3 regions of the Kitasatospora sp. NPDC093806 genome follow, and region 2 is predicted to be linked to each of the others. Evidence: predicted binding sites of a transcription regulator. Region 2 holds the regulator's gene; each other region holds the start of a gene.
What was found. Region 2 encodes HrcA, which represses chaperone genes, less so after heat shock. Its sites were predicted from a motif close to TTNGCACTCNGNNNNNCNGAGTGCNAA; they were not measured.
Positions count from the first base shown of each region.

Region 1: groES (co-chaperone GroES) is a predicted target of HrcA. The motif match lies at 3,060-3,086, and genes of this name have one in related genera.
Region 3: groL (chaperonin GroEL) is a predicted target of HrcA. The motif match lies at 2,299-2,325, and genes of this name have one in related genera.

Region 1 covers NZ_JBFBDO010000005.1:121,041-125,556, reverse strand. The annotation lists gene AB0N76_RS05840 (LysR family transcriptional regulator) at 1-733, opposite strand, end outside; gene groL (chaperonin GroEL) at 867-2,495, opposite strand; gene groES (co-chaperone GroES) at 2,612-2,917, opposite strand; gene AB0N76_RS05825 (class I SAM-dependent methyltransferase) at 3,153-4,391, shown strand; gene AB0N76_RS05820 (polysaccharide deacetylase family protein) at 4,367-4,516, opposite strand, start outside.
Region 2 covers NZ_JBFBDO010000013.1:17,330-21,845, reverse strand. The annotation lists gene AB0N76_RS10105 (16S rRNA (uracil(1498)-N(3))-methyltransferase) at 1-105, opposite strand, end outside; gene dnaJ (molecular chaperone DnaJ) at 199-1,341, opposite strand; gene hrcA (heat-inducible transcriptional repressor HrcA) at 1,418-2,452, opposite strand; gene htpX (zinc metalloprotease HtpX) at 2,715-3,632, shown strand; gene AB0N76_RS10085 (hypothetical protein) at 3,672-4,256, shown strand; gene AB0N76_RS10080 (DUF2785 domain-containing protein) at 4,300-4,516, shown strand, end outside.
Region 3 covers NZ_JBFBDO010000014.1:21,258-25,773, reverse strand. The annotation lists gene thrC (threonine synthase) at 1-958, shown strand, start outside; gene AB0N76_RS10640 (MoaD/ThiS family protein) at 1,023-1,301, shown strand; gene AB0N76_RS10635 (cold-shock protein) at 1,920-2,123, shown strand; gene groL (chaperonin GroEL) at 2,482-4,104, shown strand; gene AB0N76_RS10625 (hypothetical protein) at 4,195-4,516, shown strand, end outside.

The DNA.
Region 1 (4,516 bases), on a different contig from region 2:
CGCAGAGCTCCACCAGGTGCCCCCGGCACTGCGGGCAGCCGGCGATCCACTGCTCCTGCGCCAGCTCGGCCAGCCGCACCGGCCCACCGCGCCCGGCCAGCCGGTGCCCGGCGGGCAGCAGGCCGACCAGCGGGTCGTCCAGCAGCGGGGTGACCACCAGATCGGACCAGTCGGCGCCCGCGCTCAGCTGCTGGGCCTCCAGGTTGGCCTCGGCCCGGGCCTCCCGCGGCGTCCCGTGCGCGGGCGCGGGCGCCGGCGCACCGGTCGTCCCGGGGGCCTGCGGGTAGCGGAAGGCGAGCGCGACCTCGCACTCGCCGCCGCGCAGCATCGCCAGCGACTCCGGCGGTTCGGCCTCGACCAGCGACACGCGCACCCCCGGATGGCTGTCCCGCAGCCGGGCGACGGCGGGCGGCACCAGAGTGGAACTCGCGGTCGGGAAGGAGACCAGACGGACCCGTCCGGCCCGCAGTCCGGCGATCGCCGCCACCTCCTCCTCGGCGGCGGAGAGCCCGGCGAGGATCCCGGTGGCATGCTTGAGCAGCACCCGTCCGGCCTCGCTCAGCTGCATCCCGCGACCCGAACGGACCACCAGCGGGGTGTCGACGGACTTCTCCAGGGCCTTCATCTGCTGGCTGATGGCGGGCTGCGTACAGCCCAGCTCGCGGGCGGCCGCGGAGAAGGAGCCGGTGCGGGCGACGGCACGCAGGACGCGCAGGTGGCGGGCCTCGATCATGCCCCAAAGATATAAGAGAATCTTTGCAACGCGCAAAATTCAACTGATAGTTGAAGGGTGGAGCAACGCCGGAGGCCCGGCCCGCCTCCCCTGACGGGGTGCGGACCGGGCCTCCGGTCGAGCGCTACCGGCCTCAGTGCGAGTGGCCGTGGCCGCCGTGCGAGTGGCCGTTGTCGGCCTCCTCTTCCTTCTTCTCCACCACGAGGGTCTCGGTGGTGAGCAGCAGGGAGGCGATCGAGGCGGCGTTCTCCAGGGCGGAGCGGGTGACCTTGACCGGGTCGATGACGCCGGCCTTCACCAGGTCGCCGTACTCGCCGGTGGCGGCGTTGTAGCCCTGGCCGAGCTCCAGGTCGGCGACCTTGGAGGTGATGACGTAGCCCTCCAGGCCGGCGTTCTGGGCGATCCAGCGCAGCGGCTCGTGCAGCGCCTTGCGGACGACCGCGACACCGGTGGCCTCGTCACCCGACAGGCCCAGGCCGCCGTCCAGCACCTTGGCGGCGTGGACCAGGGAGGCGCCACCGCCGGCGACGATGCCCTCCTCGACCGCGGCACGGGTCGCCGAGATGGCGTCCTCCAGGCGGTGCTTGCGCTCCTTCAGCTCCACCTCGGTGGCGGCACCGACGCGGATGACGCAGACGCCGCCGGCCAGCTTGGCCAGGCGCTCCTGCAGCTTCTCGCGGTCCCAGTCCGAGTCGGTGTTGGCGATCTCGCCCTTGATCTGGGCGACGCGGCCGGCCACGGCCTCGGCGTCACCGGCACCGTCGACGACCGTGGTCTCGTCCTTGGTGATGGTCACGCGGCGGGCGGAGCCCAGCACGTCCAGACCGGCCTGGTCGAGCTTGAGGCCGACCTCCTCGGAGATCACGGTGCCGCCGGTCAGGGTGGCCAGGTCGCCCAGGATCGCCTTGCGGCGGTCGCCGAAGCCGGGGGCCTTGACGGCCACCGCGTTGAAGGTGCCGCGGATCTTGTTGACCACGAGGGTGGACAGCGCCTCGCCGTCGACGTCCTCGGCGATGATCAGCAGCGGGCGGGAGGTGCCGCCCTGCAGGATCTTCTCCAGCAGCGGCAGCAGCTCCTGGATGGAGGAGATCTTGCCCTGGTTGATCAGGATGTACGGGTCCTCGAGGACCGCCTCCTGACGCTCCGCGTCGGTGACGAAGTACGGCGACAGGTAGCCCTTGTCGAACTGCATGCCCTCGGTGAAGTCCAGCTCCACGCCGAAGGTGTTCGACTCCTCGACGGTGATGACACCGTCCTTGCCGACCTTGTCGATCGCCTCGGCGATCAGCTCGCCGACCTGGGCGTCCTGGGCGGAGAGGGTCGCGACGGCGGCGACGTCGTCCTTGCCCTCGATCTCGCGGGCGACCGAGAGCAGGTGCTCGGAGACGGCGGCGACGGCCTTGTCGATGCCCTTCTTCAGAGCGGCCGGGCCGGCGCCGGCGGCGACGTTGCGCAGACCCTCGTTGACCAGGGCCTGGGCCAGCACGGTGGCGGTGGTGGTGCCGTCACCCGCGACGTCGTTGGTCTTGGTGGCGACCTCCTTGACGAGCTGCGCGCCAAGGTTCTCGTACGGGTCGTCGAGCTCGACCTCACGGGCGATGGTGACGCCGTCGTTGGTGATGGTCGGGGCGCCGAACTTCTTGTCGATGACGACGTTGCGGCCCTTGGGGCCGATGGTCACCTTGACGGTGTCGGCCAGCTTGTTGACACCGCGCTCCAGCGAGCGGCGGGCGTCCTCGTCGAACTGCAGGATCTTCGCCATGTTCCCTATTCCCTCGGGGCTGCGGCCGTCGCGGCGGCCGCCGGACTACGTGAACCAACAACCACGCCCCGGGCCCCTGTCACTTGGGACACGGATCCGGGGCGGGCTGGAACGTCTTACTTCTCGATGATCGCGAGAACGTCGCGGGCGGAGAGCACCAGGTACTCCTCGCCCTGGTACTTCACCTCGGTGCCGCCGTACTTCGAGTACAGGACGATGTCACCCACGGCGACGTCGAGCGGCAGACGCTGGCCGTCCTCGAAGCGGCCCGGGCCGACGGCCAGGACGACGCCCTCCTGGGGCTTCTCCTTGGCGGTGTCCGGGATAACCAGGCCGGAGGCCGTGGTGGTCTCGGCGTCGAGCGGCTGGACCACGATGCGGTCCTCGAGCGGCTTGATGGCAACCTTGCTGCTGGTGGTCACGTCCGAGCTCCCCTTCGGAGATTACGGGGTTTTCTAACGGGTAGGTGGCGAACCTGCGAGCCTGCCGTCGCGGGGGTCAGGCACACGTCTTCGCGTTAGCACTCCCCTGGTGGGGAGTGCTAGTGACGACCATAGGCCGCGGTTAGCACTCAGTCAACCAGAGTGCCAACGACGCGCCCTGGCGGTTCCGGTCGGCCCGCTCGGCCGGGCCCGGCCGAGCGGGGAGAATGGGCGGGTGGAGAACGACGATCTGCGGGACCTGTTGACCGGGCGGGGCCAGGAGCTGCTCGCCGAGCTGCGGGACTTCGCGCCCGGGGAGGAGCTGGCGCTGGCCACCCGGCTGCGCAAGGAGCACCCCGCCGAGCTGGTGTCGGCCGCCTTCGGGCAGGCCCGGCTGCGGCAGCGGGCCCGGGCCAAGTTCGGCGCGGACGCCGACCTGATGTACTTCACGCCCAACGGCGTCGAGCAGTCCACCCGGCGCAGCGTCGCCGAGTGGCGGGCGGAGCGGTTCGCCGGGCTCGGCGTGCGGCGGCTGGCCGACCTCTGCTGCGGGATCGGCGGCGACGTCCTGGCGCTGGCCCGGGCCGGCATCGAGGTGCTCGCGGTCGACCGGGACCCGGCCGCCTGCGCCGCCCTCGCCGCCAACGCGGCCGCGCTGGGCGTGGCCGAGCTGGTCGAGGTGCGCTGCGCGGACGTCGCCGACGTCGACGTCAGCGGCTGCGACGCGGTGTTCACCGACCCGGCCCGGCGCACCTCGCGCGGGCGGGTCTTCGACCCCGAGGCGTACGCGCCGCCGCTGTCCTGGGCGATCGAGGCCGGCCGGCGGACCCGGATCGGCGCGCTCAAGGTGGCGCCGGGCATCCCGCACGAGGCGGTGCCGGCCGACGCGGAGGCGGAGTGGGTCTCCGACCACGGCGACGTCAAGGAGGCCGTGCTCTGGTTCGGCACCGGCGCGCGGAGCCCGCACCGGGCCACCCTGCTGCCGCAGCGGGCCAGCCTGGCCGGCGGCGACCTGCCCGACCCGCCGGCCGGCCCGGTCGGCCGCTACCTGTACGAGCCGGACGGCGCGGTGATCCGCGCCCACCTGGTCGCCGAGGTCGCCGGGCAGGTGAACGGGCGGCTGATCGACCCGAAGATCGCCTATCTGACCTCGGACGAGTTGGTCGACACCCCGTACGCGCACGCCTTCGAGCTGACCGACGTGCTGCCGTTCCACATCAAGAAGCTGAAGGCGCTGCTGCGCGAGCGGGGCGTCGGCACGGTGGTGATCAAGAAGCGCGGGATGGCGATCACCCCGGAGGAGCTGCGCCGTCAGCTGAAGCCCACCGGCCCGAACACGGTCACGGTGATCCTCAGCCGCACCGACCACGGCCCGCTGATGATGCTCGGCCAGCCGGTGACCGGACCGGCCGCGGCCGTCCGGGAGGCGGGCGCTCAGGTGGCGTCCGGTCAGGCGGCCGGCGCCTCGATGTAGTCCTCCAGCCGGGCCACCGCGAAGCCCTGCTCCTGGATCCGGGCCAGCAGCTCCCCGAACATCTGCGTCATCGTCTCGCCCTTGAGGTCCTTCGGGCCCCGGAAGTGGGCGAGCACGATGTCGCC
Region 2 (4,516 bases):
CACGGCGGCGGCGTGCCGGCCCTCCGGCCCGTCCAGCCGGACCAGCGCGCCCGGCGCGGCGGCGGCGATCCGCTCGGTGTCGACGACGAACACGGGCGCGGTCATGCGGGGAACCTCCGGGGGCGGGGTGAAGCGGGACAGGGGGTCGGGAACGCGAAAGGGGTGCCGAGGAAGCCTCGGCACCCCCCTGCGGGACGGCTAACGGCCGTTGAAGGCGTCCTTCAGCCGGGAGAACAGCCCCTGCTGCCCGGGCGCGAACTGGCCGGACGGCCGCTCCTCGCCGCGCAGCACCGCGAGCCGGCGCAGCAGCTCCTCCTGCTCGGCGTCGAGCTTGGTGGGCGTCTGCACCTCGACATGCACTATCAGGTCACCGCGGCCGCCGCCGCGCAGGTGGGTGATGCCCCGCCCGTGCAGCGGGATCGACTGGCCGGACTGGGTGCCGGGCCGGATGTCGACCTCCTCCAGCCCGTCCAGGGTCTGCAGCGGCACCTGGGTGCCGAGCGAGGCGGCCGTCATCGGGATGGTGACCGTGCAGTGCAGGTCGTCGCCGCGGCGCTGGAAGACGGCGTGCGTGGTCTCGGCGATCTCCACGTACAGGTCGCCGGCCGGGCCGCCGCCGGGGCCGACCTCGCCCTCGCCGGCCAGCTGGATCCGGGTGCCGTTGTCGACACCGGCGGGGATCTTGACGGTCAGGGTGCGGCGGGCGCGGACCCGGCCGTCGCCGGCGCACTCCGGGCACGGGGTCGGCACGACGGTGCCGAAGCCCTGGCACTGCGGGCAGGGCCGGGAGGTCATGACCTGGCCCAGGAAGGACCGGGTGACCTGGGAGACCTCGCCCTTGCCGCGGCACATGTCACAGGTCTGCGCGGAGGTGCCGGGGGCCGCGCCCTCGCCGCTGCAGGTGGTGCAGGTGACGGCGGTGTCGACCTGGAGCTCCTTGGTGGTGCCGAACGCGGCCTCCTCCAGGGTGATCTCCAACCGGATCATGGCGTCCTGGCCGCGCCGGGTCCGCGAACGCGGGCCGCGCTGGCCGGAGGCGGCGCCGAAGAAGGCGTCCATGATGTCGGAGAAGCCGAAGCCCGCCGCGCCCGCGCCGAAGCCGCCCGCGCCGCCCCCGCCGTTCGGCGAGAGCGGGTCGCCGCCGAGGTCGTAGACCTGGCGCTTCTGCGGATCGGAGAGCACCTCGTAGGCGGCGTTGATCTCCTTGAACCGCTCCTGCGTCTTCGGGTCCGGGTTGACGTCCGGGTGCAGTTCGCGTGCCAGGCGCCGGAACGCCTTCTTGATCTCGTCCTGCCCCGCATCCCGTCGGACGCCGAGTACCGCGTAGTAGTCCGTGGCCACCAAATGCTCCGCTTGTTCCGCCTGTAAGAGTGCTTGCGATTCAGGGCGCCGTTAAGTCTTTTAACGGCACCCGTTCCTACGACTCGGCCAGGATCTGGCCCACGTACCGTGCCACCGCTCGCACCGCCCCCATTGTGCCCGGGTAGTCCATCCGGGTCGGACCGATCACACCCAGCTTGGCCACGCTCTCGTCGCCCGAACCGTAACCGACCGAGACGATCGAGGTGGAATTCAGCCCCTCGTAGGCGTTCTCGCGGCCGATCCGGACCGTCATCCCCGCGTCCGCGGTCTCACCCAGGAGGCGGAGCAGGACGACCTGCTCCTCCAGCGCCTCCAGCACCGGCTGGATGGTCAGCGGGAAGTCGTGGCCGAAGCGGGTCAGGTTGGCCGTGCCGGCCAGCATGATCCGCTCCTCGTTCTGCTCGGCGAGCGTCTCGAAGAGCGTCGCCAGCACGGTCGAGACGGTCGGCCGGTCGGCCGCCTCGAACAGCGCGGGCAGCTCCTCCAGCAGCCCCGGCACGTCCGGCAGCCGCTGGCCGGCCGCCCGCGTGTTGATCCGGCTCCGCAGGTCCGCCAGGACGGTCTCGCCGACCGAGCCCGGGCAGTCGACCATCCGCTGCTCGACCCGGCCGGTGTTGGTGATCAGCACCAGCATCACCTTGGCCGGGGCCAGCGCCACCAGCTCGATGTGCCGCACCGTGGAACGGGTCAGCGAGGGGTACTGCACCACCGCGACCTGGCGGGTCAGCTGGGCCAGCAGCCGCACGGTACGGGCGACCACGTCGTCGAGGTCCACCGCGCCGTCCAGGAAGTGCCGGATCGCCCGCCGCTCGGGCGCGCTCATCGGCTTGACCTCCGCCAGCCGGTCGACGAACAGGCGGTACCCCTTGTCGGTGGGGATCCGCCCGGCGCTGGTGTGCGGCTGGTGGATGAAGCCGTCCTCCTCCAGCGCCGCCATGTCGTTGCGGACGGTCGCCGGGGAGACCCCGAGGTTGTGCCGCTCCACCAGGGCCTTGGAGCCGACCGGCTCCTCCGTCCCCACGTAGTCCTGGACGATCGCGCGAAGCACCGCGAGCTTGCGGTCGTCGAGCTGGCGGACCTCACCGGCCATGGGGCACGCACCTCCGTCTGCACGCGTTGTCCGTTGTGACATGTGTCCGTTTCCGAGCGGTTCGAGCCGATCCGGCAAGGCCCCGGTCTTGGCACTCTGAACACACGAGTGCCAGAACCGTACCTGCCAGTGTAAGGCCCGGGTCCGACGGCAGGAACGGCCCGGCCGGGGTGATCCTGCCCGCAATCCGCGCCGCGCGGGTGATGCCGCCGGCCCGGCCGGGTGGCAGCATCGAAAGCGGACGGCGAACGGAGGACCAGCGATGTCGAGCCCGGGCCAGCCAACCCGATTCGCCCCGGACCGCGGCCTGACCGGCCGGATGGTCGGGACGATGTTCCTGATCGGCCTGCTGTACGTCGGATTCACCGGCCTGCTGATCGTGCTGCTGCGCGGCGCCTGGCCGATCGTGGTCCTGATCTCCGGCGGCCTGTTCGTCGCCCAGTTCTGGTTCAGCGACAAGATCACCGAACGGGCGATGGGCGCCCGCCCCGTCACCCCCGAGCAGTACCCGCAGCTGCACGGCGCCGTCGACCGGCTCTGCGCGCTCGCCGACATGCCCAAACCCCGGGTCGCGGTCACCGACACCGACATGCCGAACGCCTTCGCCACCGGCCGCAACCCGAACAACGCGGTGGTCTGCGTCACCACCGGCCTGCTGCGCCGGCTCGAACCGGAGGAGCTGGAGGGCGTGCTCGCCCACGAGCTGTCGCACGTCGCCCACCGGGACGTCGCCGTCATGACGGTGGCCGGCTTCCTCGGCGTGCTGGCCGGCGCGATGACCCGGATCGCCATGTACGGCGGCTTCCTCGGCGGCCGCAACAACAACGACTCCAACGCCGCGATCGCCGCCCTGGTCATCCCGCTGGTGTCGGTCGCCGTGTACGCGATCAGCTTCCTGCTGACCCGGCTGCTCTCCCGCTACCGCGAACTGGCCGCCGACCGGGCCGCCGCCCAGCTCACCGGCCGGCCCAGCGCGCTCGCCTCCGCGCTCACCAAGGTCACCGGCCAGATCGCCGCCATCCCGACCAAGGACCTGCGGCAGGCCCAGGCCTACAACGCCTTCTACTTCGCCCCCGCGCTGAGCGCCCGGGAGGCCGCCACCCAGCTGTTCTCCACCCACCCGACGCTGGAGAAGCGACTGGCCCAGCTGGCCGAGATCTCCACCCGGCTCGGCCACTGAGACACCCCTCCCCCGCCCCCGCCCCGGGAAAGGACCGCCGTGGGAATCCTGGACGCGCTGTTCGGCCGCACCAAGCCCGTCAAACCCGACCTCGACCAGCTGTTCGGCGTGCCCTCCGCCGCCCTCACCCTCGAAGCCGGGGCCGGCTTCCGGCCCACCGGGATCGGCTCGGTCTGCTTCGCCTCCGTCGAGGGCGGCGCCTTCGACGAGGTCGAACGGCAGGTCCGGGCCCTGCTCGACGCCGACACCGGCCGCGGCGGCGTCCCCGTGGAGGCGTCCACCGACGCCTACGGCTACTCCTGGCTGCTCGCCCGGCACGCCCCCGAGGAGCTCCCGGAACTCGTCAACGACCTGCACGCGGTCAACAGCGAACTGGAGGCCAACGGCTTCGGCCCGCAGCTGCTCTGCTCGCTGATCGGCTTCCGCGACGCCCGGGAGCGGCCGCTGGCCCTGGTCTACCTGTACAAGCGCGCCGCGTTCTACCCCTTCGCGCCGCTGCCCGGCGGCGCGGAGAAGCGCGACAGCCCGCTGGAGCTCCAGGTCAACGCGCTGCTCGGGAACGACCTGCGGCTGGAGAAGGACCTCACCCGCTGGTTCCCGGTCTGGGGCGCCCCCGGGCTGTGAAAATCCGGTGGCCCCACCGGCGCGCTCCCCCTAGGGTCCGCCCGTGATCAACTGGAGCGCGATCGAGTCCGCCGACCCCACCCCCGAGACCCTCGCCGCCGTGAGCGCCGCCCTGCGCTCGCCCGACCCGCACGTGCGCGACAGCCTCGCCTACGAACAGCTGTGCCGCTGGGTGCCCCTCCTCACCCCCGAGCAGCGCCTCGCGCTCGGCGACGAGATGGCCGAACGCCTCACCGACCCCGAGATCCAGGCCCGCACCT
Region 3 (4,516 bases), on a different contig from region 2:
CCGGCTGCACGTCAAGGACGACTCCGGCAACCCGACGCACTCCTTCAAGGACCGCGTGGTGGCCTGCGCGATCGAGGCGGCCCGGGCGTTCGGCTACACCACGCTGTCCTGCTCGTCGACCGGCAACCTGGCCGGCGCGGTGGGCGCGGCGGCGGCCCGGGCGGGTTTCAAGTCCTGCGTGTTCATCCCGCACGACCTGGAGCAGGGCAAGGTCGTGATGGCCGGGGTGTACGGCGGCGAGCTGGTCGGCATCGAGGGCAACTACGACGACGTGAACCGGTTCTGCTCGGAGCTGATCGGCGACCCGGCCGGCGAGGGCTGGGGCTTCGTCAACGTCAACCTGCGGCCGTACTACGGCGAGGGCTCCAAGACGCTGGCGTACGAGATCTGCGAGCAGCTGGGCTGGCGGCTGCCGGAGCAGATCGTCATCCCGATCGCCTCGGGCTCGCAGCTCACCAAGATCGACAAGGGGCTGCAGGAGCTGATCAAGCTCGGCCTGGTCGAGGACCGGCCGTACCGGATCTTCGGCGCCCAGGCGGCGGGCTGCTCGCCGGTGTCGGCGGCGTTCAAGGCCGGCCAGGATGTGATTCGCCCGGTCAAGCCGGACACCATCGCCAAGTCGCTGGCGATCGGCAACCCGGCCGACGGCCCGTACGTGCTGGACATCGCCCGGCGCACCGGCGGCGCGGTGGAGGACGTGACGGACGAGGAGGTCGTGGCGGCGATCCGGCTGCTGGCCCGGACCGAGGGCATCTTCGCCGAGACCGCCGGCGGGGTGACCGTCGGCGTGCTGAAGAAGCTGGTCGAGACCGGGCAGCTGGACCCGGCGAAGGAGACCGTCGCGATCAACACCGGCGACGGCCTGAAGACCCTCGACGCCGTCTCCGAGGCCGGGATGACCGCCGTCATCCGGCCGACCCTGGAGGCCTTCCGCGGCGCCGGCCTGGCGTCCGACTGACCTCGCCCCACCCCCGCCCCGCCCCGCACCCCCGCGTTTGAGCCCCCGCACCGAGGAGACCCCCATGAGCGCCAGCGTCCGTATCCCGACCATCCTGCGCACCTACACCGGCGGCGCCGGCGAGGTGCCCGCCGAGGGCGCCACCCTGGGCGAGGTCATCGCCGACCTGGAGAAGAACCACGCCGGGATCGCCGCCCGCATCCTGGACGACACGGGCAAGCTGCGCCGCTTCGTCAACGTCTACGTGAACGACGACGACGTGCGGTTCGCCGAGGGCCTGGCGACCGAGATCAAGGACGGCGCGAACGTCTCGATCATCCCGGCGGTCGCCGGCGGCTGCTGAGCCGCTGCCGCGCGCCCGTCCCGCTCGCCGGTCCCGCTGGTCCCAACCGCCCGCCGCGCGCCGTTCCCGGCCGCCCGCAGTACGGAATTCCGTCCTGCGGGCGGCCGCGCGCATTTTGGCGGGAATATTCTCGGCCCTGGTCGGAGTAAAGTGTCGCTCTACCGGGAACAGGGGCGCCCCACCCCTGTGGATCGGTCGCTCCGGGAACGAATCCATCGCACCGGCACCGCGGCCGGCGTCCGGCCGGCGAGACCGGTGGCGGGCCCCGGGCCGGGAAACATGTCAGGCCGGTGTCAGAATTCCGGCAGGGATTTTGGGTATTACGTCCGCTATGTCCGGCAGGAATCGCGGCTTTTCTTCCGATTGCTCCCGTGCTGTCCCTTGGCCTTCCGAGGGAATTCCCCGCCATTGACCCTGTTGCAGAGGGCGTCGATCCGGATACATTCAGCCGCGGTCGACGCAATCGCCCGTTCGCCGGATGCCGTTCGGCGGCATCGGGGGGATTGTGGCGTGCGCGGCTGCGCCCAGGGGGGGTTCCCCGGGCCGGCCTCCAACCAGACCCACGCCCGCAGACCTGCGGGCGCGTGAAGGGCCAGCACAGCACTAGGGGAGTTCGGAATGGCTCAGGGCACCGTCAAGTGGTTCAACGCGGAGAAGGGCTACGGCTTCATCGCGGTCGACGGTGGTGCGGACGTCTTCGTCCACTACAGCGCGATCCAGATGGACGGCTACCGCACCCTTGAGGAGGGCCAGCGGGTCGAGTTCGAGATCTCTCAGGGGCAGAAGGGCCCGCAGGCGGACATGGTCCGCGCGGCGGTCTGACCTTTCCGACACCCAGGAGTTCGGCTCGGCCCATCGGCTGGTGCGCCTCTTGCTTCACGACGGGCCCGTGCGACCTCGGTCGCCCGGGCCCGTCGGCATGTCCGGAGCGGGCCGGCCGGTGCCCGGCGGACGCCCGCCGAGCACCTGATCCACGGCTCGCGGGTTGGCGATTGGGCTTGCACTCACCCACCCAGAGTGCTAATCATTGGCGTTAGCACTCACAGCGTGAGAGTGACAGCGGACCGGGTCGGTGAGGCCCCCGGGAGCGGTAGGGGAAAGGACCCCCGCACACCAGGGCCGTCCGTCGCGGGCACCCCTTGGTCCGAGCAGTCGACCGTGTCCCGGAGGACCACTTCTGATGGCCAAGATCATCGCCTTTGATGAGGAAGCTCGCCGCGGCCTTGAGCGTGGCATGAACCAGCTCGCCGACGCGGTGAAGGTCACGCTCGGCCCCAAGGGCCGCAACGTCGTGCTGGAGAAGAAGTGGGGCGCCCCCACGATCACCAACGACGGTGTCTCCATCGCCAAGGAGATCGAGCTCGAGGACCCCTACGAGAAGATCGGCGCGGAGCTCGTCAAGGAGGTCGCCAAGAAGACCGACGACGTCGCGGGTGACGGCACCACCACCGCCACCGTGCTGGCCCAGGCGCTCGTCCGCGAGGGTCTGCGCAACGTCGCCGCCGGCGCCAACCCGATGGCCCTGAAGCGCGGTATCGAGAAGGCCGTCGCCGCCGTCTCGGACCAGCTGCTGGCCCAGGCCAAGGACGTGGAGACCAAGGAGCAGATCGCCTCCACCGCCTCCATCTCGGCCGCCGACACCCAGATCGGCGAGCTCATCGCCGAGGCCATGGACAAGGTCGGCAAGGAAGGCGTCATCACCGTCGAGGAGAGCAACACCTTCGGTCTGGAGCTTGAGCTCACCGAGGGCATGCGCTTCGACAAGGGCTACATCTCGGCCTACTTCGCCACCGACCTGGAGCGTATGGAGACCTCGTTCGAGGACCCCTACATCCTGATCGCCAACTCCAAGATCGGCTCGGTCAAGGACCTGCTGCCGCTGCTGGAGAAGGTCATGCAGAGCGGCAAGCCGCTCGTCATCATCGCCGAGGACGTCGAGGGCGAGGCCCTGTCGACCCTGGTCGTGAACAAGATCCGCGGCACCTTCAAGTCCGTCGCCGTCAAGGCCCCGGGCTTCGGCGACCGCCGCAAGGCCATGCTCCAGGACATCGCCATCCTCACCGGCGGCACCGTGATCTCCGAGGAGGTCGGCCTGAAGCTGGAGAACGCCGGCGTCGACCTGCTGGGCACCGCCCGCAAGGTGGTCATCACCAAGGACGAGACCACCATCGTCGACGGTGGCGGCGACAGCGAGCAGGTCGCGGGCCGCGTGAGCCAGATCCGCGCCGAGATCGAGAACAGCGACTCGGACTACGACCGCGAGAAGCTCCAGGAGCGCCTCGCCAAGCTGGCCGGCGGCGTGGCCGTCATCAAGGCCGGCGCGGCCACCGAGGTGGAGCTCAAGGAGCGCAAGCACCGCATCGAGGACGCCGTCCGCAACGCCAAGGCCGCCGTCGAGGAGGGCATCGTCGCCGGTGGTGGCGTCGCCCTGCTGCAGGCCGGTGTCGCGTTCGACAAGCTGGAGCTGGACGGCGACGAGGCCACCGGTGCCAACATCGTCCGCGTCGCGCTGGAGGCCCCGATCAAGCAGATCGCGACCAACGCCGGCCTGGAGGGTGGCGTCGTGGTGGAGAAGGTGCGCAACCTCCCCGCCGGTCACGGCCTGAACGCCGCCACCAACGAGTACGTCGACCTGGTCGCCGAGGGCATCATCGACCCGGCCAAGGTCACCCGCTCCGCGCTGCAGAACGCCGCCTCCATCGCGGCACTGTTCCTCACCACCGAGGCCGTCATCGCCGACAAGCCGGAGAAGGCCGCCGCGGCCGCCGGCGGCGGCATGCCGGGCGGTGACATGGACTTCTGATCCGACTGATCGGATCGGCTGGTCTTTCGTCCGCACGGGCGGTTCCCCTCGGGGAGCCGCCCGTGCGGCGTTGTTTGGGAGAATGGGCGGATGGCTTCCGCAGATGACATCGAGACCGCCCTGCACCAGGCACGGGCGCTGATCCTGGCCGACCTGACCGCACGGGACGTCGCGGACGCCGCCGTGGTGTCGCTGGTCGAGACCGCCGTCACGCACCGCCGCTGGTGGCTGGAGCAGTGGCCGGACGGCACCGAGTACGTGCTCGGCCTGGTCGCCCAGGACGTCCAGGACGCGCTGCTGGAGGCGTACGGCCGCTGGCCGCTCTGCACCTCCTGCGCGGCGGACGGCGACCCGCACGCGCTCGGCGTGGAGCCCGAGCTGGGGCCGGAGCCGCACTGGGTCTGCGGCAAGG